4 regions of the Streptomyces sp. NPDC091416 genome follow, and region 4 is predicted to be linked to each of the others. Evidence: riboswitches for the same ligand, from Rfam matches in the RefSeq annotation. Region 4 holds a riboswitch; each other region holds the start of a gene.
The links. A riboswitch is a leader RNA that binds a small molecule or an ion and turns the genes downstream of it on or off. The one in region 4 is predicted to bind cobalamin.
Positions count from the first base shown of each region.

Region 1: linked by a shared signal. The riboswitch ahead of ACIQMX_RS23130 (cobalamin biosynthesis protein) and the one ahead of ACIQMX_RS28070 (CbtB-domain containing protein) in region 4 are both predicted to bind cobalamin.
Region 2: linked by a shared signal. The riboswitch ahead of metE (5-methyltetrahydropteroyltriglutamate--homocysteine S-methyltransferase) and the one ahead of ACIQMX_RS28070 (CbtB-domain containing protein) in region 4 are both predicted to bind cobalamin.
Region 3: linked by a shared signal. The riboswitch ahead of ACIQMX_RS01180 (ribonucleoside-diphosphate reductase subunit alpha) and the one ahead of ACIQMX_RS28070 (CbtB-domain containing protein) in region 4 are both predicted to bind cobalamin.

Region 1 is NZ_JBIVTU010000007.1:445,968-453,346, forward strand. Features, by position in the region: gene ACIQMX_RS23125 (cobyric acid synthase) at 1-160, opposite strand, end outside; gene ACIQMX_RS23130 (cobalamin biosynthesis protein) at 157-1,230, opposite strand; cobalamin riboswitch at 1,365-1,495, opposite strand; gene ACIQMX_RS23135 (hypothetical protein) at 1,658-1,906, opposite strand; gene ACIQMX_RS23140 (inorganic phosphate transporter) at 1,932-3,197, opposite strand; gene ACIQMX_RS23145 (class II aldolase/adducin family protein) at 3,434-4,102, shown strand; gene ACIQMX_RS23150 (hypothetical protein) at 4,232-5,359, shown strand; gene ACIQMX_RS23155 (hypothetical protein) at 5,545-6,855, shown strand; gene ACIQMX_RS23160 (VOC family protein) at 6,927-7,340, opposite strand.
Region 2 is NZ_JBIVTU010000024.1:21,481-28,859, reverse strand. Features, by position in the region: gene panD (aspartate 1-decarboxylase) at 1-295, opposite strand, end outside; gene ACIQMX_RS39445 (helix-turn-helix domain-containing protein) at 675-1,355, opposite strand; partial or broken gene ACIQMX_RS39440 (IS30 family transposase) at 1,622-1,774, shown strand; gene ACIQMX_RS39435 (hypothetical protein) at 2,221-2,745, shown strand; cobalamin riboswitch at 3,265-3,481, shown strand; gene metE (5-methyltetrahydropteroyltriglutamate--homocysteine S-methyltransferase) at 3,644-5,962, shown strand; gene cobF (precorrin-6A synthase (deacetylating)) at 6,086-6,877, shown strand.
Region 3 is NZ_JBIVTU010000001.1:313,362-320,740, forward strand. Features, by position in the region: gene ACIQMX_RS01160 (GntR family transcriptional regulator) at 114-884, shown strand; gene ACIQMX_RS01165 (DUF3311 domain-containing protein) at 1,131-1,385, shown strand; gene mctP (monocarboxylate uptake permease MctP) at 1,382-3,016, shown strand; gene ACIQMX_RS01175 (GNAT family N-acetyltransferase) at 3,133-3,645, shown strand; cobalamin riboswitch at 3,687-3,822, shown strand; gene ACIQMX_RS01180 (ribonucleoside-diphosphate reductase subunit alpha) at 3,957-6,335, shown strand; gene ACIQMX_RS01185 (ribonucleotide-diphosphate reductase subunit beta) at 6,335-7,351, shown strand; gene ACIQMX_RS01190 (hypothetical protein) at 7,357-7,379, opposite strand, start outside.
Region 4 is NZ_JBIVTU010000010.1:169,020-176,398, forward strand. Features, by position in the region: partial or broken gene ACIQMX_RS28045 (hypothetical protein) at 237-938, shown strand; gene ACIQMX_RS28050 (SDR family oxidoreductase) at 1,125-1,967, shown strand; gene ACIQMX_RS28055 (TetR/AcrR family transcriptional regulator) at 2,219-2,821, opposite strand; gene ACIQMX_RS28060 (glycoside hydrolase family 15 protein) at 2,957-4,813, shown strand; gene ACIQMX_RS28065 (histidine phosphatase family protein) at 4,874-5,467, opposite strand; adenosylcobalamin (AdoCbl) riboswitch at 5,592-5,685, shown strand; gene ACIQMX_RS28070 (CbtB-domain containing protein) at 5,731-5,946, shown strand; gene ACIQMX_RS28075 (CbtA family protein) at 5,976-6,743, shown strand; gene ACIQMX_RS28080 (GNAT family N-acetyltransferase) at 6,813-7,322, opposite strand.

The DNA of each region.
Region 1 (7,379 bases), on a different contig from region 4:
CGGCGCCCTCGCGGGTGACGAAGGAGTTGAGCGACATGTTCTGCGCCTTGAACGGAGCCACCTTCACGCCCCGGCGCACCAGCCAGCGGCAGATGCCCGCCGTGACGACGCTCTTGCCCGCGTCCGATGTGGTGCCGGCGACCAGCAGTCCGCCGCTCATGTCGGTCTCCGTCCTGAGATTAGGGATCCTGCGAGTCGGGATCCCGGGAGCTGATTTCCCGCGATTCGAGATCCTGGGAGTCCGGATCCGTGGGTGCGGGCGCCGGTGGTGCGGGCCTCCGCGATCCTGCGTGCCGCGAGCCCCGCGCCGAGCCGGGCCGCCACGCTCACGCCGAGGGCCAGCGCGCTCACCCGGCGCGACAGCCGTACGGCCCGCTCGATGTCGGCGGGTTCCACCGCGCGGCCCGCCTCCCCGTTGAGGACGGGGCGGTGCTCGACCCGGCCGCCGTAGGCGAGGGTCCCGCCGAGCCGCACGCCGAGCGCGCCGGCGAACGAGGCTTCCACCGGGCCCGCGTTGGGGCTCGGGTGCTTGGCCGCGTCCGCCCGCCACGCGCGGACGGCTCCCCGAGGACGCCCCCCGGCGGCCACGGCGAGCAGGGCCGTCAGCCGGGCGCCCGGCCAGCCCGCGAGATCGTCGAGGCGGGCCGAGGCCCAGCCGTAACGCAGGTAGCGGGGCGACTTGTGACCGACCATCGCGTCGAGCGTGTTGGCGGCCCGGAACCCGACGAGACCGGGGACCCCGCCCAGAGCGCCCCACACCAGGGCGCCGACCACGGCGTCCGAGGTGTTCTCGGCGACGGATTCCACGACGGCGCGGGCGATCTGCGGACCGTCCAGGGACTGCGGGTCGCGGCCGCACAGATGCGGCAGCCGCTCCCGGGCCAGGCCGAGGTCCCCGGCGGCGAGCGCGCCGCCGATGGAGCGGGCCTCGCGGCCCAGGGACGTACCGCCGACGACGGACCAGGTGGCGGCGGCGGTCAGGGCGACGGACGCGACGGGGTGGCGGCGCAGGGCGCGGGAGGCCAGCGCGGCACCCCCGGCAGCGCCTCCGGCGCAGACCAGGGTGTGCAGGGCGCCCCACCCGCGGTGGTCGCGCCACAGACGGCGTTCGACGCCTGCCGCGGCCCGCCCGAAGGCGGCGACCGGGTGCCCCCTGCGGGGGTCACCGAGCAGCAGATCGCCGATCAGACCGGCCGTGGCGCCGTACGCGAAGATGCGATCGGCACGCACGGTTCAGCCGGCCGTTGCGCCTCGAAGGACCTCAGGACCTGTTCTGCGTTGCACAGGAAGGGACGCACGGCAGCCGGGCATGGCGATATGTCCTCACTCAGGGTCCGCGCCCTGGTTCGACGTGACGGCGACGAGAGTCTCCTGGCTTCCGGATCCGCAGTTACCCCGGCCTTCCAGTCCGCTTGCGTGGACCGTGACTTCCGTGGTGGGGACTGCTCCCCGGTGACAGTGGCGGGACCGCGCCGGATTCGCACCGGCTTCCTCTGCTGTCGCCGTAATGGCTCCGGCAGTCCACCACGCTCCGCGAACGCCCGTCAACTTGCCGTTGACCTGCGACGGCGCAGTGTGCGCAGACGCACATCGGGCCGGACACACCAGAGGTGCGTCCGGCCCGATACGGGTGGGAGTGGTGGGGCTCAGGCGGTGATCAGGCGACGATCAGGTAGATGCCGTAGGCCACGGCCGCGGCACACAGTCCGAAGCAGACGTACGCGCCGACGCGGGCCGGCACGACCGAACCGCCCGCCGCCGGACCGTCCGCCGAGCCGCCCTGTGCGGCCGGTCCGGGCTGCTTGGAGAGTCCGACGATGCCGAGGGTGAAGAGGCCCACCAGTGCGACGGTGGCGACGAGGGAGACGCCGAAGACGGTGCCGAGGGCTGCCCAGTCGATGTTCATGGGGATCTGTCCTTAACCGAGGCTCTTAGACCGTGGCGGGTCGGGCCGGGTCGGCGACCGGCCCGGCGGGGGCCGGGATGGTGGCCGTGAGGTCGTGGGGCTGAGCGGCCGCCGCGGTGGGCGGCGGGCTGACGGCCGCGATGGCCTGGGTGACGACGCCCGCGGGCTCGGCGTCCTCGCCGGCCGGGGCGACGTCGTCATGGCCGACGGGCTTGCGCCGCGACAGCATCCAGATCGCACCGGAGCCCGCGACCAGCAGCGCCGCGACGACCACGACACCCCAGGTGCCCTGCTTGGTGAGGAGCTCCGCGCCCGCGCCGACCAGACCGGCGGCCGGCAGGGTCAGGCCCCAGGCGACGAACATCCGCGTGGCGGTGGACCAGCGGACCACACCGCCCTTGCGGCCGAGGCCCGCGCCCATGACCGCGCCGGAGCACGACTGGGTCGTGGAGAGCGAGAAACCGAGGTGCGAGGAGGCCAGGATGACGGTGGCCGCGCTGGTCTGGGCGGCGAATCCCTGCGGCGGCCTCAGCTCGGTCAGGCCGCTGCCCATGGTGCGGATGATGCGCCAGCCGCCCAGGTAGGTGCCGAGCGCGATGGCGAGGCCGGCGGCGACGATGACCCAGACCGGCGGGTTGGCGCCGGGGGAGAGGACGCCGCCGGTGACCAGGGCGAGCGTGATGATGCCCATGGTCTTCTGCGCGTCGTTGGTGCCGTGCGCGAGCGACACGAGCCCGGCCGAGGCGATCTGGCCGGCGCGGTACCCCTTCGCGGTGGCCTTCTCCTGGGCGCCGCCCGTGACCTTCCCGCCGATGCGGTACGTCAGCTTGGTGGCCAGCAGCGCGGCCAGACCGGCGACGACCGGCGCGGCGACCGCGGGGAGCAGCACCTTGGTGACGACGGTGCCGCCGTCGACCGACGACCAGCCCGCGGACATCACCGCGGCGCCGATCAGGCCGCCGAACAGTGCGTGCGAGGAGCTGGACGGGAGGCCGACCAGCCAGGTCAGGAGATTCCACAGGATGGCGCCGACGAGCGCCGCGAAGATGACCTCGGTTCTGAGCCCGTCTTCGTTGATGATCCCGCCGGAGATCGTCTTGGCGACCTCCACCGACAGGAACGCGCCTACGAGGTTGAGAACGGCGGACATGGCCACCGCTGTCTTGGGTTTGAGTGCGCCGGTCGAGATGGTGGTGGCCATCGCGTTGGCGGTGTCGTGGAAACCGTTCGTGAAATCGAACACTAGAGCTGTCACGATCACAATCGCGAGCAGCAGCGTGATGTGTTCCATTTACCCAGGCAATCGTTCGACGTCAGTGGCACGTGGACCGTAGGCAATCTGGGTGAACGGAAGATGAACTGGGCAGGGCGTTGTGGTGACCCCAACCGGAGTGCCGCCGCCCTTTTCGTCCGTCGGCTGACGGCGGGATTCCGGTACGGGCCGGTGTGGGCCCGGAATCCGGCGTCCGGGATGGTCGTTGGGGGAGGGGTGGCAGAGTGCCGCTCATCCGTTGAAAGGATCTTCGTATGAGCGACGAGTGGCGGGATTCGATCGAACAGGCCTGGGGTGCGGTCGTCGCCACCGCCCGCCGGACGGCCTCCGAGGGACTCGTCGTCGGCACCTCGGGCAACGTCTCGGCGCGGGTCGGCGGGACCGTTCTGGTCACCCCCAGCGGAGTGCCGTACGACCGGCTCCGTCCCGAGGACCTGACCGGCGTCGATCTGGGGGGCAAGCAGATCCTCGGCACCCTGGCTCCCACCAGCGAACTTCCGCTCCATCTCGCGGTGTACCGGAACACCGAGGCCGCTGCCGTGGTGCACACCCACGCGGTGCACGCCACGGCCGTCTCCACGCTGGTCGCCGAGGTGCCGTCGGTGCACTACGCCGCAGCGATGCTGGGCGGTCCCGTCCGGGTCGCCGCCTACGCCCGCTACGGCACGGACGAACTGGCCGAGAACATGCTCACGGCCCTGCGCGGCCGCACCGGCTGCCTGCTGGGCAACCACGGCACGGTCACCTATGGCGCCTCCCTCGACGAGGCGTACGACCGCACGGCCCAGCTCGAATGGCTGTGCCGCCTCTGGCTCACCGCGAGCTCGCTGCCCGGCCGGACCCCGGCCCTGCTCACGCCGGAGCAGCTGAGCGACGTCGGCGAGGCGCTGAAGGGCTACGGCCAGCCGCGCGGAGACCGGTAGGGGACCCGGTCGGCGTGGAGACACGGGTAAGGAACCCGGCCCCCGCGGAGACCGGTAGGGGGCCCGGCCGGCGCACCGGACGGCCCCCGCCCACTGGCAGCGTGCGGCGACGCCCCGGAGACTGAAGCCGTGCGCCCCGCTACAGCAACGGCAGCAGCCGTCACCACGATCCTCGGCGTCGGCGCGGCCGCGGTCGCCGCCGGCCGGTACGCCGGCGACGTCGCCCTCAAGGCACCGTCCGGACGCCCCCTCCCCGCCGACCGCCGGCTGACCGTCCACGCGACGGCGGCCGGGCAGGTCACCCTCACCCGGTCCTTCACCTCGCTCCGGCCGGGCACCTACGGGCTGGTGGGCGACGACGTCCACGCCGTCGTGGGCCCGGTGATCGACCAGGCCCACGAGGCGGCCGACACCGTCGTGCGCCGGCTGGAGCGCGTGAACCACGGCATCCTGCGCCCCGGCGCCAAGGTCCGCATCACGCCGGAGCTCCACAGCGGCGACCCCGCCACCTCCCTCGGCCTCGCCTTCCGCGAGGTCGAGATCCCCGGGGAACTCGGCGGTCTGCCCGCCTGGTTCGTACCGGGCCCCCGCGACACCTGGGTCATCACCGTGCACGGCCTCGGCACCACCCGGGAACACCCGCTGAACCTGACGGCCTTCCTGCACGGACAGCAGCTCCCCGTGCTCGGCCTCGCCTACCGCGGCGACCCCGGGGCGCCCCGCTCCCCGGACGGGCTCTCCCACCTCGGCGAGTCCGAGTGGCGGGACCTGGACGCGGCCATCCGCTTCGCCGTGCGCTACGGCGCGGAGAAGGTCGTCCTGCACGGCTGGTCCACCGGCGCCTCGATGGCCCTGCACGCCTGCGTGAACTCCGCGCTGCGGGACCGGATCTGCGGCCTCGTCCTCGATTCGCCGGTGCTGGACTGGCAGGCCACGCTGCGCGCCCTGGCCGCCGCCCACGGCGTCCCCTCCGCCCTGCTGCCCCTCGCCGTCCGCGCCGCCCAGGGGAAGACCGGACTGCGCGGAGCCCGGCTGCTCGACACGTCGCTGCCCGCGACCCTGCACGCGCCGACGCTGATCTTCCACGGACCCGACGACACCCTGGCCCCGTGGCAGCCGTCCCGGGAACTCGCTGCCCGCCGCCCCGACCTGATCGCTCTGCACGCAGTTCCCCAGGCTCCGCATGCGGCGATGTGGAACGCCGGCCCGGCTCGCTACGAAGAGACGCTGCGGCGCTTCCTCACGCCCCTGATGTGAGCTGATGTGCTGCTTCGGCCGATTGGTCCCGGCCGGTGCGGCACCGTCCCGACACCGGTGATCCGGGTTCCGTTTGGGCTTTCGGGCCGTCAGAGGCAAGACTGCTCCCCGTGACGTCCCGTACCCCGCGCGACTCCAGGCTGCGACTTGTCCGCCCGCGACCCCTCGCCACCGCTCGCAAGGCCGTGACCACCCGGCGCGCCAGGCCGGCGCCCCGCCCGCCCGAGGGCACTCCGCCCCGGGCGGAACTGGCCCGTCAGGCCAGGACCGCTCTCGATGACGCCGTACGGATCGCCCGCTGGGCGGCCGGCGGCGCGAGCCCCGGCACGCCGCCCCTGGCCGCCCAGGCCCTGGAACGGGCCGCGGCCGCGCTGGCGCTGTCCCCGGCCCAGGTGCGCTCGGGCTGGGACCGGGCCCGGCTCGCCGGCCTCGTGGAACTGCACGGCGAGACCGCCCGGCCCGGCTGGCGCCTGCGTGCCTGGGACCGCGACGACTCCGCCGTGCTCCGTGGCTGGGTGGCGCTCTTCGACGCCTGGTCGCTCGTCCACCCCGCGCCCCAGGACATCGAGTCCACCGCGGTCGCCGAGGCCGTCGAGGCCGTGCCCCAGGTGCTCTCGCTCCTTCAGCTCTCGGCCGGCCCGGTCACGGTGCCCGCCCTCCTGGACCTGCTCGGCCAGCGCGTGGCGGAACTGCACGAGGAGCGCTGCGAGGTGCCGTACGGGCCGCAGCCGCTGCCCGCCCCCGCCGAACCGGCACCCGCCGCCCACCCCGCCGCACTGGTCGCCCTCCTGCTGGACTGGGCCCTCGACGGGCTGGCCGCGGTCGGTGCGCTCACCCTCGGCGCCGGGACCGCCACCCTGACCCCGCTCGGCAACTGGGCGGTCTGGGTCAAGCTGGAACAGATCTGCGTCGCCGCCCAGAGCCCGGCCGGGAACATCGAACAGTCCGCCGCCGACATGCTGCTCGGCTGTGCCCGTCTCACGCCCGGCCCGGCCCGCGCCGAATACCGGGCCTGGCTGGCCGCCCGCCCCGTCGGCAGCGCCGTCGCCGAACTGCTCGGCGTGGCCCGGGGCGAGGACGCGCTGCTGCGCGGGCTCGCCTTCGAGGCCCTCCGGGTCGTCGGCGCACCGGCCGAGCCCGAGGTGCGCTCCGTCGTCGCCGACCCGTCACTGCGCCCGTACGCGCTGCTCTGGCTCGCGGAGTACGACGGAACCGACCCCGAGGACGCCCAGGAGGTCCTCAGCCGTGAGGAGGCCACCTGGCTCTGGGTCGACACCGCGGCGGCCGTCGCCGACCACGGAGAGACGGGACTGCTGGTCCGCCACCTCGACTCGGCCGTGCAGGGCACCGTCCCGGCGCTGCTGGAGGAGGTACGGGCCGTCGGCCATCCGCGTACCGTCCAGGTCCTGGTCGCCCTCGCCGCCGCGCACCCCGACCCCGCGCTCGCCAAGGCGGTCCGCAAGGCGGCGTTCCAGGTGCACACCGGCGGCGCCTGAACCGTCGCGGCCCGCCGCCGGGCTCGCGGTCACGGCGGCATCGTCACCCGGGCCCCGGGTGACGATGCCGCTCAGCCCGCCGATCCCGGTGCGTACGTCCCGAAGCTCCACACGTTGCCCTCCGCGTCCCGCGCCATGTAGTCCCGTGAGCCGTAGTCCTGGTCGGTGGGCGGCATGAGGATCTCCACCCCGTGCTCCACGGCCCGGGCGTGGTGGGCGTCCACCTCGTCGACCACCACGTAGACGCCGGCCGGCCCCGCGTCCCGCATCGCCCGGGCGAAGACGCCCTCGCGGCCCTTGGAGCCCAGCATCACCCTGCCGTTGCCGCAGGACAGCTCCGCGTGCATCACCGTGCCGTCCTCGCCCTCGTACACAGCTTCCCGGGTGAAGCCGAGGCCCTCCGTCAGCGTCTTGATCGCGGCCTTCGCGTCGTCGTACAGAATCGTCGGATAGATCGTCGGTACGCCTGCCGTCGCGTCTGCCATCGTGCTCGTTCCCTTCTCGCGCCGCACCGGGTCCATGCG
Region 2 (7,379 bases), on a different contig from region 4:
GCGCCTCGGCGTCGTCGACCTGCGCGTAGCTGATCAGAATGACCAGGTCACCCGGGTGCACCAGATGCGCGGCAGCCCCGTTGATCCCGATCACACCGGAGCCGCGCTCGCCCTCGATGACGTAGGTCTCCAGCCGGGCACCGTTGTCGATGTCGACGATGTGGACGAGCTCGCCGGGCAGCAGGTCGGCGGCTTCCATCAGCGCGGCGTCGACCGTGACGGACCCGACGTAGTGCAGGTCGGCCTGGGTGACGGTGGCGCGGTGGATCTTGGACTTGAACATCGTTCGTATCATTGAGGTACTCCTGGGCATCGGCTCCCTGCCTGCGTTTTTGCAGGTCAAGTGCTGTTCCCGCAGCTTACAACGAACCGCAAGTCCGGGTAGCTGTTGCCAGGTTTTCAGGACTGATGCTGACCACTTGCTGACTGACCTCAACGCCGGAGCCGGCGGCGGGCTGCGCCTGCGGCAGCTGAGCGCGCTGCCGGGAGCCGCACCGGAGCGGCTACCCCCTCGTCCTGCGGGTCGCACTCCCGGGCCACGGCCGTGCCAGAACCGCGCAGCACGCAGGGGCAGATGGCACCGGCCGGAACTCCTGGTCGAGTGAGCACGCCGGGGCAAGGCCCGAACGGCAACATGCCCGCGCCATCGACTCCGAAGTGCCCTTGCCTCCTGCTCAGCCGTCGTCGCCCGGAGCACCGCTCACGATGATCCTGCGACCGGTGACGCGTCGCGGTGAGAGCACCATGACGTGCTCGCGCTTGTCCCCCGCCCAGGGTGGCGAGAAGGCGGACTCCCTGAGCCGACGAGCGGCTTCCTCGTCCGCCACACCATGAACGGGCCCGACGAGCAGCACACTCCATCCTCTGCTGAAGGCGCCGTCGATGTGATCGGCCTCGAAGGCGATCTCTGTGCCGTCGGCCATGGCGAGGGAGGAATGCTCCGCCGTGCTGAACACGACCTCGCCGTCCAGCACCTGGTAGTTCAGCGGCAGCACGACCGGCCCGTCCGCACCGGACAGCGCCACCCTCCCCACGCCGTGGTCGCCGAGCAGAGCCCAGGAATCCGATACGTCGAGTTCCACCATTCGGGCTCGCCCAGCCGCTCTGGCCAGCCCTGCCGGCAAATCCCCGGCCGCGCCCGTCAGCTCCTCAACCGTAGTTTCGAGGGCGTTGGCCAGCCGGAGGAGAAACCCGATGCCAGGCGCTGCCGAGGAGTGCTCCTCCACGTACTCGATGTAGCCGGGCGCCGCAGCTGCGCGCAAGGCGACCTCCTGCCTGGACAGGCCGAGCTGCTCGCGACGCGTGGCAACACGCCGGCCGATGTCACCTCTCGCCGAATGCGGTTGTGAGGGCATCCCTGGAGCTCCCTGTCCATCGACACGTCGTACGAGTACAAGCCAACGCTAGCCAGAGCCGGAGCCACGCGCAGGACGGACTACACCCTGCGCGCCCCGACCGAACGGGCGCCGCGTCCAGGCTGCAGCCCGGCTGACCGAGCCGAAATGCTTGATGCGGGACCCGGCCTCACTCGCGCCGGGCCCCGGGAGCGACGTCCCGCACTCGTCGACCGCCGTCTCCCCTGAAACTCCCCCGCACCCCGCCCCGCACACAGGAACGGCACAACTCGCCCTGGCAGCGGCCGGCGAACGAACCGCTGCGTCAGTGCTTCCCGAGGGGCACCGATCTCTCGCGGTGGCCGTCCACGGACCTGGAGGCCGTCGCCATGAACAACCGGCGCCGCAAGCTCCTCGTTCGGCGGGCGCCGGCCGAAGTCGCCGACCCCGCGTCCGGCGCCGGCCTCTGCCTGATCGCCTGCACCGGCTGGGACCCGGCGCAGGCGAGTACCGCGACAACCTCGCCGGCTACGCCACCCCTCGCACCAAGCACTCCTCCGGCGAAAGCCCGTCGTCGCAGTGACGTTTTCGGCCACGGCTTCGCTTGGTTGGAGGAGGGACCGCCAGGTCCCCCGCCGGGCGTCCCGATGAGGCTCCCGGGAATGACGGCTGGGGGCTGAAGTGGGTTCGGGTGGGGAACAGAGGCGTACCTTGTCGGCCGGCGAAATGCGCGTGGGGGTGGCTGAGTTCGTGCGAAGGGTGACAGCGCGGAACCGCTTGCCCCTGGATTACTCGGTGGCGAGCCTCCGAGTGGTGGACCGCATCACCGATGGGCTTCGCGGGTTCCATCTCAGTAGCGACAACTAGCATCAGGAATGAGGTCAACATGGAAAGGGTCGACGAACTCCTCTCCATCACCGGTTGGCAATCCGAGCCGCAGGAGATCGACTGGAATGAGGTCGAGCGTAAGTTCGAAATATCCCTCCCGGTCGACTTCAAAGAAATCAGCGAACTTTTCGGTCACGGCGCCTTCAGCGGGTACCTGAAAGTGCTGCCTGTGAACGGAGCAGATCCGGAGGGGATGCTCGGGAGATGGAACTCAATGAGAGAGTGCGCGGATAAGACGCCCCTTTCCGGTCCGTTCGACCCGTACGAGGTGTTTCACGGAGAGATTGGCCTCATCCTCTGGGGTAATTCGATGACAGAAGCGCAGTACTTCTGGCTCGCAAATGCCTCGTCAAGCCCCGAGAAGTGGCCCATCGTTGCCAGAACCTCACCTCTCGACGATTGGCATCAGTTCGATGAGATTTCAACCTCGGAATTCATCTGCCGAATCCTCAAGGATCCAGAGTTCCGCCCTTTCTCGATTTCGAGAAAAGTCGAGCGCCCATTTTTTGAAGCCTACCGCTAGCCTCTGTCTTTCATAGCGAAAGATAGAGGTCAGGCCGCGATGCACTTTCGTAGCCTGCATCGCTGGTCAAGAAGTATGGATGAGGGTGTGGAGTTGCGCAGAAGGCAACTCCACACCCTCTCGGTGTACGAAGCCATGAGAACGTGTGAGAGCGGATAGAACACAAGAACCTTAAACGGGGGATGACTGTTGAGTATCGAATCCCTAGAGGATGCACTGCCGCGGCTGGGCGGCACATCGTCTTGAGGTTCCACCGCGCATCAACTGGCAAGAAATCTTCAATGGGTCGATGGCAACCGCATCCTGCTTCTCGGGCCGGCTGCGTTGAGTCTGGCGCACGACGTGGGCGGTCGATTTGCCGGACGGAGGCACGGTCTCCACCGGGTTCGAGAGGTGCTCGCTGCGAGCCGCGTTCAGTACGGCGTCCAGGGCGACGTCCTCGGCAGGTGTGTAGGCGGATCCCGCTCCCGTCACATCCCGGGATCTGGATAGCGACGTCCGAACAACCCTCGACCCTCTATGGTGGCCGGTGCAGCTGGTTCGCCCTGCCCGCCAGGCAGACGCGTCGCAAGAGGGAACCCGGTGGGAATCCGGGACTGCCCCGCAGCGGTAAGCGGGAACGATCGCCGTCATGAGCACTGGATCCGGTCGGATCTGGGAAGCGACGGCCAGTAGGAGTCTGCCCCGGCAGGCGCGCCCGCAAGTCCGAAGACCTGCCCGTTGCCCGTACGTGACCACTCGCGTACGGATATCCCGGTGACCTCGTGGGCGGGTCGGCGTACATACCAGACAGAGCCTCACGCCCAGGGCGTGCACGTGTTCCGTCTGGTTCGTCATCCCTTCGCGCCCGTGTCCTGTCTCCGGGATCTCAAGGAGTCGTCTCGCGAAGGAGATTTCCGTGACAGCGCAGCCCGCATCCGCGGCAGCACGAGCCACCGTGTTCGGCTACCCCCGGCAGGGTCCGAACCGGGAGCTGAAGAAAGCCACCGAGGGCTACTGGAAGGGCCGGATCACCGCCGACGTCCTCCGGCAGACAGCAGCCGAGCTGCGGCGGTCCAACTGGCAGGAATTGGCGGACATCGGCGTCCACGAGCTCCCCACCGGAGACTTCTCCTACTACGACCACGTCCTGGACACCAGTGTCATGGTCGGCGCCGTCCCGCAGCGGCACCGTGAGGCCGTCCATGCCGACGCGCTCGACGGCTACTTCGCGATGGCGCGCGGCACGCAGGACGTCGCCCCGCTGGAGATGACCAAGTGGTTCGACACCAACTACCACTACCTCGTGCCCGAGCTCGGCCCCGACACCGTGTTCAACGCGGACTCCACCAAGCAGGTCACCGAGTTCAAGGAAGCCCTCGCGCTCGGACACAGGGCCCGGCCCGTGCTCGTCGGCCCGGTCACCTATCTCCTGCTCGCCAAGCCCGCCCCCGGGGTGCCGGCCGGCTTCGAACCGCTCACCCTGCTCGACCGGCTCCTTCCGGTCTACGCGGAGGTCCTCGCGGATCTCCGAGCCGCCGGCGCCGAGTGGGTTCAGCTCGACGAGCCCGCCCTGGTCCAGGACCGCACCTCGGCCGAGCTGAACGCCGCCGCCCGCACCTACCGGCACCTCGGCGCCCTCACGGACCGGCCCAAGCTGCTCGTCGCGTCCTACTTCGACCGGCTGGGCGAGGCTCTCACCGTCCTGGCCAAGGCGCCGGTCGAGGGCCTGGCGCTGGACTTCACCGACGCGGCGGCGGCCAACCTCGAAGACCTCGCCGCTGCCGGCGGGCTCCCTGGCAAGCGGCTCGTCGCCGGCGTCGTCAACGGACGCAACGTCTGGATCAACGACTACGAGAAGTCCCTGGCAACCCTGGCCACGCTCCTCGGCCTCGCCGACCGGGTCGATGTGGCCGCTTCCTGCTCCCTGCTGCACGTCCCCCTCGACACCGCCGCCGAACGGGACATTGAGCCGCAGGTCCTGCGTTGGCTGGCCTTCGCCCGGCAGAAGACCGCCGAGATCGTCACGCTGGCCAAGGGGCTGGCCCAGGGCACCGGCGCGGTGACCGCCGAGATCGCTGCCAACCGCGCCGACCTCGCCTCCCGCTCCGACTCTCCCATCACCCGCGACCCGGCCGTACGGGCCAGGGCCGACGCCATCACCGACGCCGACGGTCGCCGCTCCCAGCCGTACGGGGAGCGGGCCGCCGCCCAGCGGGCGCACCTCGGGCTTCCCCTGCTGCCGACGACCACCATCGGTTCGTTCCCGCAGACCGATGAACTCCGCACCGCGCGCGCCGACCTGCGCGCGGGCAGGATCGACTCGGCCGGGTACGAGGAGCGCATCGAAGCCGAGACCCAGGAGGTGATCGCCTTCCAGGAGAAGACCGGCCTGGACGTCCTGGTGCACGGTGAGCCCGAACGCAACGACATGGTCCAGTACTTCGCGGAGCAGCTGACGGGGTACCTCGCCACGCAGCACGGCTGGGTGCAGTCATACGGCACCCGTTACGTCCGCCCGCCGGTCCTGGCCGGCGACATCTCCCGCCCCGAGCCGATGACGGTGCGCTGGACGACGTATGCCCAGTCCCTCACCGACCGGCCCGTCAAGGGCATGCTCACCGGACCGGTCACCATGCTCGCCTGGTCCTTCGTCCGCGACGACCAGCCGCTCGGCGACACCGCCCGGCAGGTAGCCCTCGCCCTGCGGGACGAGGTGAACGACCTGGAGTCCGCCGGCACCTCGGTCATCCAGGTCGACGAGCCCGCTCTGCGCGAGACCCTGCCCCTGCGCGCCGACGGCCATCCGGCCTATCTGGCCTGGGCGACGGAGGCGTTCCGCCTCACCACCAGCGGCGTACGGCCGGACACCCAGATCCACACCCACATGTGCTATGCCGAATTCGGCGACATCGTCCAGGCCATCGACGACCTCGACGCCGACGTCATCAGCCTCGAGGCCGCCCGCTCCCACATGCAGGTCGCCCGCGAACTGGCGGAGCACGGCTACCCGCGCGAGGCGGGGCCCGGCGTGTACGACATCCACTCTCCCCGGGTGCCGAGCGGCGAGGAGGCGGCCGCCCTGCTCCGCAAGGGACTGAGGGCCATCCCGGCGGAGCGGCTGTGGGTGAACCCGGACTGCGGGCTCAAGACCCGCGGCTGGCCCGAGACCCAGGCGTCCCTGGAGAACCTCGTGACAGCGGCCCGCACGGTCCGAGGCGAACTGCCCACCTCCTGACCGGAAGGCTCCGAAGGCCGGGGCGCCGACAGGCGCCCCGGCCACAGCGCAGCGAGCACGGGTGGCTTGGACATACCTCTGGCTTGCTGAATGCCAGGACGTCCGTGGGAGGAATGCCCCCAGATGAGTACCGAGCTCCGGCATCTTCAGGTCATCGGCATCGGAACCGGTGACCCCGACCATCTGACGTTGGCCGCCGTCAAGGCCATGCGAAGAGCGGATGTCTTCTTCGTTCTGGGCAAGGGCAACCAAAAGGACTCCCTCACCCGGTTGCGACGGGACATCCTCGACGAGCACGTACGGAGGCCGTATCGCGTAGTAGAGGCCGACGATCCCTGGCGCGACCGTTCCCAGAACCAGTTCGCGGGGTACACCGACGCGGTTCACGACTGGCGTCGTCGGCGTGCCGACGTCTGCGAGGAGCTGATCCGCGATGAGCTGACCCCGGGGCAGTGCGGTGCGTTCCTGGTCTGGGGTGACCCCTCGCTGTACGACAGCACCATCGCCATCCTCGACGGCATCCGAGCCCGCGAGGAGGTGGCGTTCTCGTACGAGGTGATTCCCGGGATCAGCAGCGTCTCCGCCCTGGCGGCCCGACACCGCATCAGCCTGAACCGGATCGGCGGGCCGGTCCACATCACCCCGGGCCGACGGCTCTCCGAGACCTTCCCGAACGACGACGGCGACATCGTCGTCATGCTCGACGCGCGCGAAAGCTTCCGGCACCTGGCCGGCAGCGGCATATGGATCTACTGGGGCGCCTATATCGGCACGCCTGACGAGATCCTGGTCTCCGGACCGCTCGACGAGGTCTCCGGCCGCATTCGCCGGATGCGAGCCGAGGCGCGGGCCGAGCACGGGTGGATCATGGATACCTATCTGCTGAGGATCAACACCGACGGCGCCGAGGGCTGATCCAGACGCCCGACACCACCTCACTTCCCGTCCGGCGGCGCCGGACGGGAAGGGGTGAAGCGGACCGGCACCTGGAAGCGGGCGCGTCGCGCGGCCCGGGCTCACGTGCGTTCAGTACGAGGTGGCCGATGAGTCGGCCCGGTCCGTGGCAGGTGGCGTGACCGCCTCGGCCGACCTCGACGAGGCTGATCGGCGACATCGCCGACGGGAGCTGGCCGGCGGGTGTTCGCGCCGTGTAAATGATCACAGGAGGATGGGTCAGAAGGAACAGTCGATTCCCGGCACGATCCTGCTTCCGCTCGGCGATCCGGCGAACCATGCTCTTCTGCGCCACCTCGTAGGGCACTTCCCCCAAGTCGATCCGTTCGATGCTCCTCACCGTGTGCCGGCTTCGGCTTGCCAGGGTGGACCTTGGCGAAGTGCCTGACGGGGTTGAGGTGCCGGCTGTACGGACGACCGTGGCAACGGGGTCGCTCGGGCCACCCGTCCTGCCGGCGTAGAG
Region 3 (7,379 bases), on a different contig from region 4:
GGACCGACACCTGAGGGAGGGCGACGAGCCGTGACCGGACCGTGCCACCATGTGAGCCGCGACAGACGGAGGAGCCGGTGACGGCAGCAACGCAGCAGTCGGGAAGGCGGGCCATGGGTGCCGACGGGGGCAGTGCGGAGAACGAGACGGGCGCGGGCGCGGGCACGCGTACCGCGCGCGTCCCGAAGTACTACCGGCTGAAGCGACATCTGCTCGACATGACGGACACGATGCCGCCGGGCACGCCCGTGCCCCCGGAGCGGACCCTGGCCGCCGAGTTCGACACCTCGCGCACCACCGTGCGCCAGGCGCTTCAGGAACTGGTCGTCGAGGGCCGGCTGGAGCGCATCCAGGGCAAGGGCACCTTCGTCGCCAAGCCGAAGGTCTCGCAGGCCCTGCAGCTCACCTCGTACACCGAGGACATGCGCGCCCAGGGACTCGAACCGACGTCCCAGCTCCTGGACATCGGTTATGTGACGGCCGACGACACACTGGCCGGACTGCTCGACATCACCACGGGCGGCCGCGTACTGCGGATCGAACGGCTGCGCCTGGCGAGCGGTGAGCCGATGGCGATCGAGACCACCCACCTCTCGGCCAAACGCTTTCCCGCGCTGCGGCGTTCACTGGTCAAGTACACCTCCCTGTACACGGCCCTGGCCGAGGTGTACGACGTGCGGCTGGCGGAAGCCGAGGAGACCATCGAGACCTCCCTCGCCACCCCGCGCGAGGCCGGCCTGCTCGGCACGGACGTGGGCCTGCCGATGCTGATGCTGTCCCGGCACTCACTGGACGGACAGGGCGAGCCCGTCGAATGGGTCCGCTCGGTCTACCGGGGCGACCGCTACAAGTTCGTGGCCCGCCTGAAGCGTCCGCTGGACTGAGGACGCCGTCACTCCGGACAGCCCCCGTGGAAGTGTTCCCACGGGGGCTGTCCGCTGCCCCGCCCCGCCCCGCGGCGGCTATTGGTCTGCACCAACTCCCCGACGTATGGCGTCATTTCGACCATCTGGCATACGCCTCAGGACCGTTGCCGGACCGCAATGCGGACAGGGGGTGACGGTGGGCGGGACCCTCGCCTAGATTTCCTGCGCATTACAGGTGATCAGTGAGGGGACGGAGTCGCCGCCATGCCGGAAGAGCCCGAAGGAAAACCACCGACCGTCACACCCGTGCGGGTGGTCATCGCCCTGTGCCTCGTCGCGCCGTTCGTGGCGATGCTCTGGGTGAGTTCGTACGCCAAGGTCGACCCGACCTTCATCGGGATCCCGTTCTTCTACTGGTACCAGATGCTCTGGGTGCTGATCTCGACGGCGCTCACGATGGTCGCGTACAAGCTGTGGCAGCGTGACCAGCGCGCCCGCAAGGGAGGTGCGTCAGCATGAAGGACGGCGTGAACGGCGTCGCACTCGGCGTCTTCATCTTCTTCTTCCTGGCCGTCACGGTCATCGGCTTCATGGCCGCCCGCTGGCGCAAGGCCGAGAACGAGGCCAGCCTCGACGAATGGGGGCTGGGCGGAAGGTCGTTCGGCACCTGGGTCACCTGGTTCCTGCTCGGCGGCGACCTCTACACGGCGTACACCTTCGTCGCCGTCCCGGCGGCGATCTACGCGGCGGGCGCGGCCGGCTTCTTCGCGGTGCCCTACACCATCCTGGTGTATCCGCTGATCTTCACGTTCCTGCCGCGCCTGTGGTCGGTCTCGCACAAGCACGGCTACGTCACCACCTCGGACTTCGTCCGCGGCCGCTTCGGTTCCAAGGGGCTCTCGCTGGCGGTCGCCGTCACCGGCATCCTCGCCACGATGCCGTACATCGCTCTCCAACTCGTCGGCATCCAGGCGGTGCTGGACGTGATGGGCGTCGGTGGCGGCGAGAACACGCACTGGTTCATCAAGGACCTGCCGCTGCTGATCGCGTTCGCGGTGCTCGCCGCGTACACGTACTCCTCCGGGCTGCGCGCTCCCGCGCTGATCGCGTTCGTCAAGGACGGGCTCATCTACCTGGTCATCGCCGTGGCGATCATCTACATCCCGATCAAGCTCGGCGGCTTCGACGACATCTTCGCCAAGGCAGGCGAGGCGTTCTCCGCGAAGAACGAGGCGGCCGGGAAACCGGTGGCCGGACTCGCCCCCGGCGAGGCGGGACAGTGGGGTTACGCCACCCTGGCCCTCGGCTCGGCGCTGGCGCTCTTCATGTACCCGCACTCGATCACGGCGACGCTCTCCAGCCGCAGCCGTGACGTGATCCGCCGCAACACGACGATCCTGCCGCTGTACTCGCTGATGCTGGGCCTGCTCGCGCTGCTCGGCTTCATGGCGATCGCCGCCGGCGTCAAGGTGGACAACGGCCAGCTGGCGATCCCGCAGCTGTTCGAGAACATGTTCCCCGACTGGTTCGCGGGCGTGGCCTTCGCCGCGATCGGCATCGGCGCCCTGGTGCCGGCGGCGATCATGTCGATCGCCGCGGCGAACCTGTTCACCCGCAACATCTACAAGGACTTCCTGAAGCCGGACGCCACCCCCGCGCAGGAGACCAAGGTCTCCAAGCTGGTGTCGCTGCTGGTGAAGGTCGGCGCGCTCGCCTTCGTCCTCACCATGGACAAGACGGTCGCGATCAACTTCCAGCTGCTCGGCGGGATCTGGATCCTCCAGACGATGCCGGCCCTGGTCGGCGGACTGTTCACCCGGTGGTTCCACCGCTGGGCGCTGCTCGCGGGCTGGGCGGTCGGCATGCTGTACGGGACCCTCGCCGCGTACGGGGTCGCCAGCCCGACCCAGAAGCACTTCGGCGGGTCCTCCAAGGAGATCCCCGGCCTCGGCGAGATCGGCTACATCGGTCTGACGGCCTTCGTGCTGAACGTCGTGGTCGTCGTCGTCCTCACGTTCGTCCTGAACGCCGTGAAGGCGCCCGCCGGCATCGACGAGACCTCCCCGGGCGACTACACCGCGGACGCGGGCGACCCGGGCGTGAAGACCGAGCTGCCGCCGGCCACCGCCGGTGCTCCGGGCGGCCACTGACCGACGGCATGCGTGAGCGGGCCGCCGCACTCCTCCCCGGAGGGGCGCGGCGGCCCGTTCCCGTACCCCCGATATCCGCTTGCGGCCACGGCCCGCCCGTGCGGCAGACTGCCCCCATGGACATGACGATCCGGCCGATCGAGCCCGCCGAACACGCACTCCTCGGCGAGATCACCGCCGGGGCCTACCTCGGCGACGGCCTCCTGGACCTCGGCGCCGACGACCCGTACCTGGTCCAGCTGCGCGACGTCCCCCGCCGGGCCGCCGAGGCCGAGGTGCTGGTGGCCGCCGACGCGCGGGGCCATGTCCTGGGCGGGGTCACCTACGCCCCGCCGGGCAACCCGTGGGCCGACATCGCCGCGGCGGACGAGGCGGAATTCCGGACCCTGGCGGTCTCCCCCGAGGCCCGGGGCGCAGGAGCCGGGGAGGCGCTCGTACGGGCCTGTATCGACCGCGCACGGGGTACCGCGGGGGTCACGGGGATCGTCCTGTCGACGCAGCCGGCGATGCACGGGGCCCACCGGATCTACCAGCGCCTCGGCTTCGTCCGCACACCGGAGAGGGACTGGAGCCCCGTCGCCGGTCTGACGCTGCTGACGTTCCGTCTGGAGCTTCGCCCTGCGGCGTGAGCGCAGGCACGACACAACATGTGGGGGCTGCCGCATCCGGCAGCCCCCACATGTATGCTCGTGCTCGCTGTCGCCGCAGGGAAATCCGGTGCGAATCCGGAACTGTCCCGCAACGGTATGTTCGGTGCCTTTTGCGCACCTCCAGTCCGAGGTCCTGCCGACAGCGCATCCGGCTCGTCCGATCCGGATGCCCAGACGTCCGGGCCTCGTGGATGGGCCGGTGGACGCCGCACGGAGCGCTGCCCTGGCGCGCTCCGCCCGGCCGCCCCCCGCTCCACCGAGGCCCCGAGCCGAGCGAGGGAGAGCACCGCGTGACCATCGCGCCAGCCGGTCCGGTTTCAGCGGCCGAATCAACGGGAAGCACGAGCGACGGACCGGGAACCGCACTGCTGCGGACCCTGACCGACCTCACCGCCGACCTGCCCGACACCGACCCCGGACGCGTCGCCGCCGCAGCACTGCGCGGCCGCAACGCCCGGTCGGACGAGGCCGAGCTGCGCTCGCTGGCCACCGAGGCCGCCGCGGGCCTGATCTCCGAGGACCCCGCCTACTCCCGGCTCGCCGCCCGCCTCCTCACCCGCACCATCGCGGACGAGGCGGCCGGGCAGGGCGCGACCTCGTTCTCCGCATCGGTCGCCGTCGGTCACCGCGAGGGCCTGATCGCCGACCGCACCGCCGAGTTCGTGACCCTCCACGCCGCCGCCCTGGACGCGATCGTCGCCCAGTCGCTCGCCGACGGCGCGGACGACCGCTTCGGCTACTTCGGCCTGCGCACCCTGTACAGCCGCTACCTGCTGCGCCACCCTCTCACCCGCCAGGTCATCGAGACCCCGCAGCACTTCATGCTGCGGGTCGCCTCCGGTCTGGCCGAGGACAACTCCGCGCGCGCTCTGGACGAGGTAGCCGCGCTGTACGGGCTGATGAGCCGGCTGGACTACCTGCCCTCCTCCCCCACGCTCTTCAACTCCGGCACCCGGCACCCGCAGATGTCCTCCTGCTACCTGCTGGACTCCCCGCTGGACGAGCTGGACTCGATCTATGACCGCTACCACCAGGTGGCGCGCCTCTCTAAGCACGCGGGCGGCATCGGCCTCTCGTACTCCCGCATCCGCGCCCGCGGTTCGCTGATCCGCGGCACCAACGGGCACTCCAACGGCATCGTGCCGTTCCTGAAGACGCTCGACGCCTCGGTCGCCGCGGTGAACCAGGGCGGCCGGCGCAAGGGCGCCGCCGCCGTCTATCTGGAGACGTGGCACGCGGACATCGAGGAGTTCCTGGAGCTGCGCGACAACACGGGCGAGGACCAGCGGCGTACGCACAACCTCAACCTGGCGCACTGGATCCCCGACGAGTTCATGCGCCGGGTCGACGCGGACGGCACCTGGTCGCTGTTCTCCCCGGCCGACGTGCCCGAGCTGGTCGACCTGTGGGGCGACGCGTTCGACGCCGCCTACCGGGCGGCGGAGGCCAAGGGGCTGGCCCGCAGGACCATGCAGGCTCGTGAGCTCTACGGCCGCATGATGCGGACCCTCGCGCAGACCGGCCAGGGCTGGATGACGTTCAAGGACGCCTCCAACCGGACCGCGAACCAGACCGCCGAGCCGGGCCGGGTCGTGCACTCCTCGAACCTGTGCACCGAGATCCTTGAAGTCACCGACGACGGCGAGACGGCCGTCTGCAACCTGGGCTCGGTCAACCTCGGCGCCTTCGTCGAGGGCGGCGCGATCGACTGGGAGCGCCTCGACGCGACCGTCCGTACCGCCGTGACGTTCCTCGACCGGGTCGTGGACATCAACTTCTACCCGACCGAGCAGGCAGGCCGGTCCAACGCCCGCTGGCGGCCGGTGGGCCTGGGCGCGATGGGCCTCCAGGACGTCTTCTTCCAGTTGCGGCTGCCCTTCGACTCGCCCGAGGCCCGCGCCCTGTCGACGAAGATCTCCGAGCGCATCATGCTCGCGGCGTACGAGGCGTCCTGCGACCTCGCGGAGCGTTCGGGCCCGCTGCCGGCGTGGTCCGAGACGCGTGCCGCCCGCGGTGTGCTGCACCCGGACCACTACGACACCGAGCTGAACTGGCCGGAGCGCTGGGACGCGCTGCGGGCCCGGGTGGCGAAGACCGGGATGCGCAACTCGCTGCTGCTGGCGATCGCGCCGACGGCGACGATCGCCTCGATCGCGGGTGTGTACGAGTGCATCGAGCCGCAGGTCTCCAACCTGTTCAAGCGCGAGACGCTCAGCGGTGAGTTCCTCCAGGTCAACGCGTATCTGGTGGACGAGCTGAAGCAGCTCGGCGTGTGGGACGCGCGGACCCGCGAGGCGCTGCGCGAGGCGAGCGGCTCGGTGCAGGGCTTCGCCTGGATCCCCGAGGAGGTGCGGGCGCTGTACCGCACGGCGTGGGAGATCCCGCAGCGCGGACTGATCGACATGGCTGCGGCCCGTACGCCGTTCCTCGACCAGAGCCAGTCGCTCAACCTGTTCCTGGAGACGCCGACGATCGGCAAGCTCTCCTCGATGTACGCGTACGCCTGGAAGCAGGGGCTGAAGACGACGTACTACCTGCGCTCCCGCCCGGCGACCCGGATCGCCCGTGCGGCGTCCGCCGCCCCGATCCCCGAGCAGGCACCCGCGCCCGACGCGGACGCGATCGCCTGTTCCCTCGAAAACCCCGAGTCCTGCGAGGCCTGCCAGTAATGAGCTCCACCAACGACAAGAACCTGCTGGACCCGGGCTTCGAACTGACCCTGCGGCCGATGCGTTACCCGGACTTCTACGAGCGCTACCGGGACGCGATCAAGAACACCTGGACGGTGGAGGAGGTCGACCTCCACTCCGACGTCGCCGACCTCGCCAAGCTCTCGCCGGGCGAGCAGCACATGATCGGCCGGCTGGTCGCGTTCTTCGCGACGGGCGACTCGATCGTCTCCAACAACCTCGTGCTGACGCTGTACAAGCACATCAACTCCCCCGAGGCGCGGCTGTACCTGTCGCGGCAGCTCTTCGAGGAGGCCGTGCACGTCCAGTTCTATCTGACGCTGCTGGACACCTACCTGCCCGACCCGGACGACCGGGCGGCCGCCTTCGACGCGGTCGAGGAGATCCCGTCGATCCGCGAGAAGGCGCAGTTCTGCTTCAAGTGGATGGACTCGGTCGAGAAGATCGACCGGCTGGAGACGAAGGCGGACCGCCGCCGTTTCCTGCTGAACCTGATCTGCTTCGCGGCGTGCATCGAGGGGCTGTTCTTCTACGGCGCCTTCGCGTACGTGTACTGGTTCCGCTCGCGCGGGCTGCTGCACGGCCTCGCCACGGGCACCAACTGGGTGTTCCGTGACGAGACGATGCACATGAACTTCGCGTTCGAGGTCGTGGACACCGTCCGCAAGGAGGAGCCCGACCTCTTCGACGACGCGCTCCAGCAGCAGGTCACCGACATGCTGAAGGAGGCCGTCGAGGCGGAACTGCAGTTCGGCCGGGACCTGTGCGGCGAGGGCCTGCCCGGGATGAACACCGAGTCGATGCGCCAGTACCTGGAGTGCGTCGCGGACCAGCGGCTGACCCGGCTGGGCTTCCCCGCGGTGTACGGCTCGGAGAACCCGTTCTCGTTCATGGAGCTCCAGGGCGTCCAGGAGCTGACGAACTTCTTCGAGCGCCGCCCGTCCGCCTATCAGGTGGCCGTCGAGGGCACGGTCGGCTTCGACGACGACTTCTAGGCCGTTCAGATCCTCGCCCAGCTCCTGA
Region 4 (7,379 bases):
GACTCTGAGAGCGCTCTCAGGCGACTTCCTGGAGCGTATCGACCGGTCAGGGACGCGTCAATGTTCTGGTCTGGACCACGATCCCGCACGCCCCGTGGCAGCGGAACACCGACGGGGGCCGGTGCGGGACGGGCTGCTGCCGCCGTTGCCGCTCTCGTCGCCGGGACGGACGGGGCCGGGTCCTGGTTCCCTGACCCCACCGCATCGGCGACGGCCGCTAGACGTTCGAGGGGGCCGACCTGCAACTCCCGCTCACCGAACCGGAGAAGGGCGAAGCGATTCACGGCCTGCTCCGGTGGGTCCCGTGGCGTCTGCGGGCCCGAAGCGGGGCAGCGCTGAGGCTGGCCGGTGTCGTCCGCCCGCAGCCGGGCCGTCCCTTCCTGCTGGACGTGACCGCCGGGTACCGGCTGGGGCCCGACGGCCTGGATGTCATGGTCTGCGCGACCAATGCGGGGGACCGAGCCGCTTCCCGCGGCGTCGGGCAGCACCCGTATCCGACGCTCGGTGCCGGTACGGTCGACACGGCCCTGCTCACCGTGTCCGCGCGGGAGCAACTCCTCACCGGCCACCGGGGCCTGCCCGCCGGCCAGGAGCCTGTCGGGCAAACGGACTTCGGCTTCCGCGCGGCCCGCCCCATCGGCTCCCGGCAACCGGACACCGCATTCGCTCTCGGCCGTGGCGACGACGACGTGGCGGTCGTACGCCTGGCGCAACACCTCGGGACCCGCGGCGTCGCTGTCCGGCTGGGGGAGGGCACCCGTCACGTACGGGTCCGCATGGGCGACACGCTGCCTGGGGCCGAACGCCGCCGGGGCGTCGCGGTGGAGCCCATGTCATGCCCGCCGGACTCCTTTCGCAGTGGTCTCGGTGTCCATGTACGGGGGAAGGGAGATACCCATGTCCTCCGGTGGGGGCTCACGGCACGGCGGCCCACGTGAACGTGCAGGCCGCTCGCGTGTCGCTGCGGTTGAGCCGGCCGGGGGAGGCCGCTGCGCCCAATGGCCCAACGGCGGCCCGGCGGATCCGCCGCCGCGATGGACCGGTGGTTGCCTGAACCGCGCCTGCCCGCCTGCCAGGCGAAAGCCGGTCGTACCGGAGCGGGCCAGCGAGGAGACGGAGACGTCATGGATTCCCACGCCGAGGCATCGCGGGTGAGTGGTCTGCCCGCCGGCCTGCTGAAGGGGCAGACCGCACTGGTCACGGGCGCCAATTCCGGCATCGGCAGGGCCACCGCCGTCGGACTCGGCCGGGCCGGGGCCGACGTGGTGGTCAACTATGTGAGCGGCCGCGAGGCCGCCGAGGAAGTGGTCCGGGACATCACCTCGCTCGGCGTGCGCGCGGTGGCCCACGAGGCCGATGTGTCGCAGGAGACCCAGGTGGCCGAGATGGTGGATCGCACGGTCCGGGATTTCGGGACCCTCGACATCCTCGTCGCCAACGCCGGTATGCAGCGAGACGCCCGGTTCACCGAGATGACGCTCGCCCAGTGGCAGAAGGTGCTCGACGTCAACCTCACGGGCCAGTTCCTGTGCGCACGTGAGGCGACCAAGGAGTTCCGCCGACGCGGTGTCGTCCCCGAGGTGTCCCGGGCGGCCGGGAAGATCATCTGCATGAGCTCGGTGCACCAGGTCATCCCCTGGGCGGGGCACGTGAACTACGCCTCCTCCAAGGGAGGCGTGCAGATGATGATGCAGACCCTGGCCCAGGAACTCGCGCCGGAGAAGATCCGGGTGAACGCGGTCGCCCCCGGGGCGATCAGAACCCCCATCAACCGCAGCGCATGGGAAACCCCCGAAGCCCGGGAGGATCTCCTGCGCCTCATCCCCTACGACCGGATCGGGGACCCCGAGGACATCGCCCACGCCGTGGTCCTGCTCGCGTCCGATCTCATGGACTACGTCGTGGGGACGACGCTCTACGTCGACGGCGGCATGACGCTCTTCCCCGGGTTCGCCACGGGCGGCTGACCTCCGCAGGTCCCGGGCGCGGCGTCCGCTCAGGTCGGTGGCCGGTGGCCGGTGGCCGGGACTCGGCACCGCGCCCCGTCGAACGCGCCGGGACGCTCTCACCGGCAGTTCCCGGCCGTGTGGCCGGGTGGCCGTGCGGTACTCCGGTGACGGCCGCCACGCCCGCGGGACGGATGGGTGAGCAGCGCGTGAGGCAAGGCGGCGTGTGGGGCAGGGGATCGCGGATCGGGAGACATCGGCGCCCGGATCCGTCAGCCGGCCACGCCGACGGCCTTGGTGACGAGATCGACCAGCGAGTCCACGAAGCGGTCGTCGGGCAGCTCCATCTCGCCGATCAGCCGGAAGACCAGGGGCGCGGCCACGAGAGTGGCGGCGGCCCGGACGTCGGTGTCGGGGGCGACGTCGCCGCGGGCGATTCCGCGTTCGAGGACGCGCCTCGTCTCGCTCATGATCCGCTCGGTGTACTCCGCGTACTGGCCGCGCGCCGCGCCCGCATCGGCCGACGCCGCGATGAGGCCCGCGAGCAGCCGGTTCGAACCCGGCAGCCGGTAGGCCTCCAGCCGGGCGGTCAGCACGAAGCGGAGCTCGGCGCCGAAGTCGCCCAGATCGGGCACCGAAAGGACGCCGATGCGGGTCTCCGCGGCGGCGATGATCAGATCCTGCTTGGTGGGCCACCGCCGGTAGATGGCCGGCTTGCTCACCCCGGCCCGGGTCGCGACGACGTCCATCGTGACCGCCGCCATCCCCTGCTCGGTGACCAGCTCCACGACCGCGTCGAGCACGGCTCCGGTGACCCGTTCCTCGCGCGGTCGCCCCGGTCCCCGTACGGCCCCGCCGGCTTGCCTCTCCCTCATGTGCAGAGCCTACGGCCCCGGCCGGGACCGGCCGTCACCGCGCTCACTTCCTCATCACGACGGGGCGACTTCTCATCAGGACGGGGCGACGCCGTCGGCATACGATGGGGCGTCGGTGCCGAAAGGGGCGTAAAAGTGGATGAATATCCCCTGATCGAGAACCACGGTCTGATCGGAGACCTGCAGACCGCGGCTCTCGTGAGCACGGACGCGACGATCGACTGGTTCTGCTGTCCGCGCTTCGACTCACCCAGCGTCTTCGGCGCTCTCCTCGATCACCGCAAGGGCGGTCACTTCACCGTCCGTCCGGTCGCCGACACCTATACCAGCAAGCAGCTCTACCATCCCGACACCGCCGTCCTCGTGACGCGCTTCATGACCGAGGCCGGCACCGGTGAGGTGGTGGACTTCATGCCGGTGACCGGCACGAAGGCGACGGACCGGCACCGTCTGGTCCGCATGCTGCGCTGTGTCCGGGGCAGCATGGCGTTCGAAGGAGAGATCGCTCCGCGCTTCGACTACGGCCGCGCACCGCACGAACTGCACATCACGGAGCGCGGGGCCCTGTTCACCTCACCGGACGTGAATCTCGCCGTCCACGCCGTCCGCGAGCCACAGGACGAGCGGCTGCTGAACATCCTCTCGGGCGACAACGACCTCCAGTTCAACCTGTCCCTGCGGGCCGGCCAGCAGCGCGGCCTGGTCATGGAGTCGTCCCCGGACGGGCCGCCGCACGAGGTCTCCGTGGCGGAGTTCGAGCAACTCTTCGACGAGACCGTCCAGTTCTGGCGCTCCTGGCTGGGCCAGTCGACTTATGCGGGCCGGTGGCGGGAGGCGGTGGAACGCTCGGCCGTGACGCTGAAACTCATGACGTACGCCCCCACCGGCGCCCTGGTGGCAGCCCCCACGGCGGGCCTGCCCGAGCAACTGGGCGGAGAACGCAACTGGGACTACCGGTTCACCTGGATCCGTGACGCGTCGTTCTCGGTGTACGCGTTGCTGGGCCTGGGGTTCAGGGAAGAGGCCAGGTCGTTCATCAGCTGGCTGCACGACCGCGTGAAGGAAGAGGCCGGTCACGAGGGCGGCACCGGGCCCCTGAACATCATGTACCGCGTCGACGGCTCCTCCGATCTGGTCGAGGAGAGCCTGGAGCACTGGGAGGGCTACGCCGGCTCCGCCCCGGTCCGCATCGGCAACGGAGCGGCGAGCCAGCTGCAACTGGACATCTACGGTGAGGCGCTCGACAGCATCTACTTCGCGCATCAGCACGGCATGCACCTCGACACGCGGGGCTGGGCCGCGCTGCACACCCTTCTCGACTGGCTGGTCGATCACTGGGACCAGCCCGGTGAAGGCCTGTGGGAGACCCGCGGCGGCAGGAAGGACTTCACCTACGGCCGAGTGATGTCCTGGGTGGCCTTCGACCGCGCCGTCCGTATCGCCACCGACGACGGCCGTCCGGCGGCCCGCGGCCGCTGGGTGGACGCCCGTGACACCATCTACCAGCAGGTGCTCAACCGGGGCTGGGACCCGGCGAAGAAGGCCTTCGTCCAGCACTACGGCGACGACGTGCTCGACTCGTCCCTGCTGCGCATGCCGACCGTCGGCTTCATCACGCCGGACGATCCGATGTGGCGGACCACGCTGGACGCGATGGAACACGAACTGGTCAGCGACAGCCTCGTCTACCGCTACAACCCCGAGGCCTCGCCCGACGGGCTGAGCGGGTCGGAGGGAACGTTCTCCCTGTGCACGTTCATGTACGTCGACGCCCTGGCGCGGGCCGGACGCACCGACCAGGCCCGGCTGGTCCTGGAGAAGATGCTCACCTACGCCAACCATCTCGGCCTGTACTCCGAGGAGATCGCCCTGACGGGGCGTCAACTCGGTAACTTCCCGCAGGCGTTCACCCACCTCGCCCTGATCGACGCCGCCATCACGCTGGACGCGAGGCTCAACGCGGCGCGCGGGGGCCGGCGGGGAAGGGCGTGAAGTCCCACGCGGGGAGTATCCGTCCCCGCCGGCGCGGTGACCGGCGCTTCCGGGCCACCGTCACCGCATCCCCGCCTCCGGTACGAGCGGACGGCCGCAGCGCAGGTTCCACCGCCCCGACCTGCCGCTGAGCTCCGTCACCGTCAGTGGTGCCACGTCCAGTCGCCAGAACGCCGGTGGCGGGAGGGCCAGAGCGCGGACGACCGCGGCCCGGATCACGGCAGGCTCGACCACGCCCAGGACCCGGCCCGGGCCGTCCCCGGGCAGGGAGTCGAGCCACGCGCCCACACGGCCGCAGAGTTCCAGCAGCGACTCGCCCCCGTGCGGAGCGGCTTCCGGGTCCGCGAGCCAGGCCGCCACGCCGTCCGGCTCGTCCGCGCTCACATCGGACAGCCGCGCACCCGACCAGCGGCCCATCTCCCAGTCACGCAGGGCATGTTCGGTCTCCGTCCGCAGCCCCAGTGCCTTTGCGGTGCCGTTGCAGCGGAGGGACGGTCCTCGCACCCACTGGTCCGCGGCCGGGACCGAGCCGGCGGCGGCAGCAGCCCGGGCCGGCCGGAGTCCGGAGCCGTCCAGGGGTGCGTCACCGGCGAACCGGGCCTCGCGCAGCGCCCCGTTCATCCCCGGTGAGATCAACATCACCCGTACCGTCATACCCGCCCTCAACTCCCTGAACAGTGGCCCCGAGGCCAAGCACACCATGGCATCCAGGGCCCTGCGGCCCGCCCGCGGGCACCATGGCGGCCGTCACGCCCAAGCGGTATGGTCGCGACGACACGACGAGGGTGTGACGGAAGTCCGGTGAGAATCCGGCACGGTCGCGCCACTGTGAACCCGTACCCGTACGGGAAGTCAGACCCAGCACCCTCGTCTCAGGCACCACGATCGGGACGCGTGTTCCCTCAGGAGGTTCTGCCATGGCACAGAGTGCTGCCCCCGCCACGGTCACACCCGCCATCACCCCCATCTCGCTGAAGGCACTCGCCCCTTGGGCGGTCTTCTTCGGCGTCGTCATGCTGATCCTGCTCTACTTCGTCGGCGCCGAGCAGGGCGCCACCGCGCTCATCTCGGGCGAAGGCGTGCACGAGTGGGTCCACGACGGCCGTCACCTTCTCGGTTTCCCCTGCCACTGATCCATCCGGCTGATCCAGGGGAATCCCTCATGAACTCCATATCTGTCAGAGCTCTGCTGGTCCGCGGCATGCTGGCCGGCCTCGTCGCCGGTGCGTTCGCGCTTGCGGTGGCGTACTTCCTCGGCGAGTCGCGCGTCGACGCGGCCATCGCCCTCGAAGAGGCGCACAGTCACAGTCACGACCACGGCGGCGAGGAACTCGTCAGCCGGGGCATGCAGGCCACCGGCGGCCTCGCCACCGGTGTGCTCGTCTTCGGCGTCGCCGTCGGCGGCATCGCCGCACTGGTCTTCTGTTACGCACTCGGCCGGCTGGGCCGCTTCGGCCCCAGAGCCACTGCCGCGCTGATCGCGGGAGCCGCCCTGCTGACCGTGTACATCGTTCCGTTCCTGAAGTACCCGGCGAATCCGCCGGCCGTCGGCAACCCCGACACCATCGGCGAACGCACCACGCTGTTCTTCCTGATGGTCGCGCTCAGCGTGCTGCTGGCGGTAGCCGCCGTGATCCTCGGCAGACGGCTCGCTCCGCGCCTGGGCAACTGGAACGCCACCATCGCCGCCGCTGCCGGCTATGTGCTGGTCATCGGCCTCGCCTATGCCTTCCTGCCCTCCTTCAACGAGGTCGGCAAGGACTTCCCGGCTTCCCTGCTGTGGGAGTTCAGGCTGGCCACGCTCGCGGTGCAGGCCACGCTGTGGACGACCTTCGGGCTCGTTTTCGGCTACCTCACCGAACGGCTGCTCACGCCGGGACCGGAGGCGGTCACGGGCGGGAGCGCGAAACGGCCGGTCACGGTCGGCTGAGTGGTCCGGCAGGGCCCGCCGGGGGAGATCAGGCCTCCCCGGCGGGCCCTGCCGCGCAGGGACGGCGGCTCACGCCTGCGCGGCGGGACCGTCCCAGTCGATCCGGTAGTACCTCAGCAGCGCGTCCTCCTTCACGAGGCGCATGCCTGCCGCGGTCATGACGTTCTGGGAGGCGATGTTGTCGAGGTCGGCGTCCCCGTGCACGGACGCGATGCCCTGGTCGCGGGTGAACCGCAGGAGCGCGCGGAGCGCCTCGGTGGCGTACCCCATGCCCCGCGCGGACGGCACGATGCCGTAGCCGATCGTCACGTGCCCCTTCTCGTCGGGCGCTCCGTGGAACCCGGCTCCGCCGATCAGCACACCGTCCTCGCGGCGCCGTACGTCGTACGAACCGTAGGGAGTCGGGTCGCCGGTCCCGGCACAGGTCTCCAGGAACCGCTGCGCCGCCCGCATCTCGCCCGGCAGAGGATAGTCGGGAGCCCAGCGAGCACCGTCGGCCGGTTCTCCCGCCGCCACCCGCTCGGCGTCGGCAACGGTCATCGGGGAGAGGATCAGCCGCGGCGTGTCGAGTGGGGTCATGCTCTGTGGGGTATCACGCGGTGCGGCCGGGCCGCACCCGCATATCCGGGTGCGGCC